One region of the Sivoneniella epilithica UHCC 1019 genome, then DNA from elsewhere that is predicted to be linked to it. Evidence: predicted binding sites of a transcription regulator. Region 1 holds the regulator's gene; the other holds the start of a gene.
What was found. The regulator NtcA, encoded in region 1, controls nitrogen genes in cyanobacteria. The targets are predictions, from matches to a motif close to TTTGTANNNNNNNNTACAAA.
Positions count from the first base shown of each region.

Region 2: a site for NtcA is predicted at 2,222-2,241, ahead of AB3R30_RS12840 (DUF6761 family protein). Genes of this name have one in related genera too.

Region 1 is NZ_JBFPDP010000017.1:22,396-25,585, forward strand. It holds gene fabI (enoyl-ACP reductase FabI) at 103-882, opposite strand; gene ntcA (global nitrogen regulator NtcA) at 1,206-1,943, shown strand; gene AB3R30_RS12370 (DUF3084 domain-containing protein) at 2,099-3,190, shown strand, end outside.
Region 2 is NZ_JBFPDP010000018.1:20,472-23,661, reverse strand. It holds gene AB3R30_RS12860 (S8 family serine peptidase) at 1-25, opposite strand, end outside; gene AB3R30_RS12855 (hypothetical protein) at 259-882, shown strand; gene AB3R30_RS12850 (BolA family protein) at 1,031-1,285, shown strand; gene grxD (Grx4 family monothiol glutaredoxin) at 1,350-1,673, shown strand; gene AB3R30_RS12840 (DUF6761 family protein) at 1,770-2,018, opposite strand; gene AB3R30_RS12835 (response regulator transcription factor) at 2,299-3,078, shown strand; gene proB (glutamate 5-kinase) at 3,097-3,190, opposite strand, start outside.

The DNA.
Region 1 (3,190 bases):
CTAAATCCTGTGGGGTTTGACCAAGAGGATATCGGAGTTTACTGGGGCGATCGCCCCCTGAATGAAACAAATGATTGGTGCGGTCAACCAGGATTGCTTTGCCTAAGCCATGCCCAAAATCTCGTAGCCCGCATCCACATAAAGAATCTGCCCTGTCATGCCGCTGGATAGATCACTGCACAAAAAAGCGGCAGTGTTTCCCACTTCTGTTTGGGTGACGGTGCGACGTAAGGGCGCGACGGCTTCCACATGATGAATCATATCCAAAATTCCGCCCACCGCAGAGGATGCCAGAGTGCGGATGGGTCCGGCAGAAATGCCATTCACTCGAATCTTTTGAGGTCCCAGTTCCGCTGCCAAATATCGGACGCTCATTTCCAAACCCGCTTTGGCGATCCCCATGACGTTGTAATTGGGGATCACTCGCACACCACCTAAATAGGTAAGTGTGACAATGCTGCCGCCTTCGGTCATCAATGGCTTTGCTGCACCACAGAGCTTAACGAGGGAGTAGGTGCTTATATCCAGTGCTGTGGCGAACCCGGAGCGAGATGTTTCCACGAAGCCGCCTGTCAGGTCATCTCGGTTGGCAAATGCTAGACAGTGAATCAAAATGTCGATTCTGCCCCACTTATCGCCTACGGTTTCAAAGGCAGATTGAATTTGAGCATCATCTTGAACGTTTAATGGAACAAATACACTGGGATTGAGGGGTTCTACCAACTCAGCTACCTTTTTTTCCATTTTCCCTTTTTCATCGGGTAGATAGGAAATGCCAATGTTCGCGCCGGCTTTGTGAAGCTGTTGGGCAATGCCCCACGCGATCGAGCGGTTATTAGCGATTCCGGTTACAAGGGCGTTTTTCCCAGTCAAGTCCAGCATGGCAATCAATCCTTTGAGGGCACCTATGAGGATACTGAAATATGGGGTATAAAGATAGCACTCCTAGTTAGTTCAAGAGTTCTAAAGTTTAGCTGCAAAAAGGATTTCAATAGATGCCCGTAATTATTTTTGCAATGAATTTTGTTCAATTTGCCAAGCTGCGGTTAAGATACTGATACTTTCTAGGCTCTTTATATGGGTAAGAAAGCGGTAGGTAAGTGACTCTAAGCTTTTGTATAGGGGCTGCGATCGCCTTATTTTGTAACAAAGGGTACAAAAAACCCTTTAGGAGTGCGTTTAAGTATTCTAAGTTACAGAGTTGAATGCTAATTATTCGGCATGTTTTATTCAACGAGTTGGCACGTAGTAAGGACTCCGAGCAGGGGAATATGGTTGTGACGCAAGATAGACCACTGGCATCGGTATTTCGTCAGATGGGAAGTGGGGTGTTTCCACCCGTTGTTGAATCGTTTGAACGGGGTAAAACGATTTTTTTTCCAGGCGATCCTGCTGAGCGCGTCTACTTCCTAGTTAAGGGAGCCGTAAAGCTTTCTAGGGTATACGAAGCAGGGGAAGAAATTACAGTTGCATTGTTGAGAGAAAATAGTGTGTTTGGGGTGCTGTCGCTGATTACAGGACATCGTTCCGATCGCTTTTATCATGCTGTGGCGTTTACGCCTGTGGAGTTGCTTTCAGTACCGATTGAACAGGTTGAGAAAGCGTTAAAAGATAACCCTGATCTATCGATGATTTTGCTGCAAGGGTTGTCTTCGCGCATTTTGCAGACTGAAATGATGATTGAAACGCTGGCTCATCGCGATATGGGTTCTCGATTGGTTAGCTTTTTGTTGATTCTGTGCCGAGATTTTGGTACGCCCAGTAAAGAAGGAATTACGATTGATCTGAAGCTCTCGCATCAGGCGATCGCAGAAGCGATCGGCTCTACCCGTGTGACGGTCACTCGGCTTTTAGGCGACTTACGGCAAGATAATATGGTTTCGATTCATAAAAAGAAAATTACTGTGCATAATCCTGTAACCTTAAGTCAGCAGTTTACGTGATGAGCTAGAAACCAGCAGTTTATTAAAAATAAGAGTTGTGCGCTCACAAATTCGCAAGTGAGTAGAGCCATCATCAAAGATTCATGGGGTAGGCTATAGATGAGTTTGCCCCTGTTTGCATTGCAAAGGTTAGGGCGTTTTGGTTTGGAGCAGCGATGTCTACGGGGCTGATCCTAATATTTGCAATATTGGTAATTGGTGGTGTGATTGCCACTGTGGGCGATCGCATTGGCACCAAAGTTGGGAAAGCTCGCCTCAGCCTATTTAACTTACGCCCGCGTCGCACGGCAACCTTAATCACCATTTTGACGGGGATCGTCGTTGCTGCTTCCACCTTGGGGATTCTATTTGCAACCAGTGGTCCATTACGCACCGGAGTCTTTGAATTAGGCGCACTTCAACGCAAGCTAAGACGGGCACGCACTGACCTAAACGATGCAAAAAGTCAGTTAGAAACGGCTCAAGCTCAAAAGCAACGTACTGAAGCCGAATTAAACCGGGCAAAAGCCCAAGAAATTGAGGCTCAAAAGCAACTAATGAGTACTCAAAAACAGATTCAAACCATTGGCGGCTCTTTGAAAAGCGCGATCGCCGAACGGAACCGTGCCATGAGCGATCGCGTTACAGTACAGCGGACTCTTGAACAAAACCGCAGCCAACTTGCCACTATCTCTGAGCAAGTATTGCAATTTCGAGCCAATATTAGCCGACTGCAAGCAGAGCAGAGTCAAGTTGTGGCAGTGGCAGAAGAGGAAATTAAAGCCAAAAGTGCAATCATTAGTGAGCGGGAAGGGCGACTGAAACAGCTAGAAGCTCAGCAAGATTTTTTGGTGCAAGAAATTGGCAAGCTGGAGCGAGAAGCCGAGGGGTTGCGCCGGGGTAATGTGGCAATCCAGCGGGGGCAAGTGCTTTCTTCGGCGGTGGTGCGGATTCTTGACCCACGCTCTACCCAAGGCGCGATCGATCAGCTTTTACGAGAAGCCAATCGCTCTGCAACTCAATTGGTGCGACCTGGCACAAAACCGCAGGGACAAATCATTCAAATTACCAAAGCCGAAGTGGATCAACTGATCAGGCAAGTGAGTAACGGTCAAGATTATGTAGTCCGTATTTCGTCAGCTGCCAATTATCTTACTGGAGAAAACCTGGTTCAAGTTTTTGCAGAAGCGGCTCCCAACCGGATTGTTTTTCAAGAAGGGGATCTGATTGCTGCCACGTCTCTAAATCCAGCTAGCTTGAGCGAGGTT
Region 2 (3,190 bases), on a different contig from region 1:
GTTGCAAGGGAGTTGGGTTAGTCATAGAAGCACCTCAAAACAGTGGCTACACATTGCTAACAGGCTGAATCTCGTTAGCGCGATTGGCAGGAAAAGGGCGATCGCATCTCCAGACTACTCCAAGTCTTTCTCAAAAGATCCCTCACCTAAAATTCAAAGTATATAAAGTATCGAGATAGGTACTTCGACGCATGACAAGTTGCAGTGGTAATATACATAAGTTCAACTAACTCCCGTTTCCTTTAGCAACGTTGCCCCATGAAATTCTCTGGAATGCGTCGTTTTCTTTACATTACGAGTTTGGCATCCTTGTCGATTCTGGTCGCTTCCAGCGCCTTTAAGTCCGAAACACTGTCGGCGCAGGAATTGCCAACGGGTCCCAATCAGGCAAAACCCATTGATCCAACTGCTCCCAACGTTGTCAGCCCTACTAGCCAAGAAACTGGAATTCTCAGCTTGCAAGGCGGCACAAAGCTAATGCAGGAAGCCAACAATGCTGTTTCTTCCCAAAATTATCCTCTAGCACTGAAAAAGTTTCAGGAAGCCCGTCAAGTTTTTAACCAACTCTCCAACTTCTATCAAGAACTCGCAGGTAGTTTTTCTGGAATCGACAATCGCATTGCAGATGGACATCGCCGCAAAGCGTTAGAGACGGCTGAAATGCGAGATAACTCAACCTATCAACTAGCCTTAGTGCATCGCGCTCAAAACCAGTCTGAGCTAGCAGTTCCGCTATTAGTGCAAATCATTCGGAGTCAACAACCCACTCGCGATTTAGGTAAAAAAGCTTATCAGCAGCTTTTTGAGCTTGGCTTTGTAGACTCTCCCTTTCCTCGACCGCGCGCCGATAGCGCTGCACCTTCTTCCACTTCTGCCAAATAATCAATCAAGCATCAAACTGCTTTCAACTCGTTGTTTTTCTTTTTAGCTTTCAGTTTTGCAAGATTTCAAGCAAAACTTTAAGCAAACACATAGATCTGTTTCAAATCGTTAAACTAAGTTGAGTCACTCAACAAGATAAGGAGGGTCAATGGTTAGCCCCGATCAGGTTGAAGCCATGATTAAGGGTGAGATACCCGATGCTCAGGTTCAAGTTCTGACAAGCGATGGTGAACACTACGAAGTGATTGTGGTTTCTCCAGTTTTTGAGGGAAAGCGGCTAGTTCAACAGCATCAGCTTGTTTATCATGCGATTCAAACTGAAATGTTAACTGGGGCAATTCATGCAATGGCGGTTAAAACCTATACCCCTCAAGCATGGGAATCTTCTAAGCAAGCTGTTTAGCTTAGTAGAGCCTATAAATATTCAGCGTTTAATTTAGTCCACAGCCCATTACCAAAGCAAATTTATGACTCCAGAAACTAAAGCACGGATTGAAAGCTTGCTCCAAGATAACAAAGTGATGGTTTTCATGAAGGGGAATAAATTGATGCCCCAATGTGGTTTTTCCAATAATGTTGTGCAAATTCTTAATGTTTTAGGCGTTCCGTTTGAAACAGTTGATGTTTTGGCAGACTCTGAAATTCGCGATGGCATTAAAGAGTTTTCGAGTTGGCCCACAATTCCTCAAGTTTATGTCAATGGGGAGTTTGTGGGCGGCTCTGATATTTTGATTGAGCTTTACCAGAAAGGTGAGTTACAGCAGATAGTGGAAGTTGCAATGGCATCTTGACGATCGCTTTATCAGCGCGATCGCCATCATACACAACAGTTACATAATAGAAAAAGCCCTTCTGTTGCATTTAACAAAGGGCTTTTCTCGTATTATTTAGTAGTAGCCGCGCTCAACTTCTGGCTGTGGTTTTTCAAAGTTAGAGATATCGTAGAGATAGCGAGTTACTTCTTCTTCCAACCGATGAATTAGGTATGCCTCAAGACTATTAGCGTGCCTTAATGCGGCAAGGTAACCATCGATATACAGTCGCAAATCATCAAATCGATAGCCTCGACTCCAGAGGTCAACTAGAGAATCAGTTAACCGTTGGTAGTACCGAATTGTTAAAGTGTCTTGCAGCATAGTGGGGTGTGAAAAGCGCCTTTGATTAAGAGCAGTGGGTTGCTGTCTTTCCACTAAACAAGATTGGGCTGATTCACAAAAGTGACGACCAAATCTGGTTTAATCACTCTATCTTAACTTTAATGAAGTGAATTCTAGTAGCTTTTTGAGTAAGCCGTTAGAAAGATTTTCAAGAGTACAACCAATAGAAAGGCTCATCTTCTTGAGTAACGCTGATTACAAATATGAAGCGGGGTCTCTGTTACATTGAGGACACAAATCGGAAGGAAACTAAGCCTGAGTGGTCGCTTTTTGTATCCAGATTGTTGAAGGAAATCCCCACCTGCGATCGCTGCTGGGGTGGCATTTACAGCAGGCTGGTTCAACAGTTTACCAATCTGCTGATATTCGCCAAGGGATGGATGTATTTCAGCATCGTCAGCCAGGATTAGTAATTTTAGATTCTGAATTACCCGATGGAGATGGCGTTGAGTTTTGTCGTTGGTTAAGACAGCAACAGTCCCTAATTTTGATGCTGTCTGTCCGCAATACTGAAGCCGATATTGTGGAAGGACTGCGGGCAGGCGCAGATGATTATTTGACTAAGCCCTTTGGAATGCAAGAATTTTTAGCGCGGGTTGAAGCTCTAACCCGTCGTCGAGTGGCAATGCCACCGCCCATTTCATTAGACTGTGGCGACTTGAAAATTGATCTGGTTCATCGTCGTGTTCGATTTAGAGACGAATTAATCGATCTGACCCCTCAAGAATTTAGCCTTTTATATGTGTTAGCGCAGGCGGAAGGTCTGCCGCTGAGTCGTTCAGAGTTGTTGCGTCGGGCTTGGCCAGATGCCATCGACAATCCACGCACGGTAGACACTCACATATTATCATTGCGAAAAAAGGTAGAAACTGATCCACGCCAGCCCAGTTTAATTCAGACGGTTCGCAACGTTGGATATCGCCTAAATTTGGAAAGCCTAACTCCCAATGCGTCGACTCCTGCCAATGATTATTCCAGCCCGCGTCGGAAGGCGTTAGTACAATCTTCTGCTCAAAGAATGGCAGTGGGTGATTCGTAAAACGTTTTTTTACTTCAGCTAAGCTTCGTACATTAATGCCAGATTATCTCGATGAACGATGGTTTCTGGGCAGGAGTAGCCTAGAATTTGCTCGATTTCATCGGATTGATGT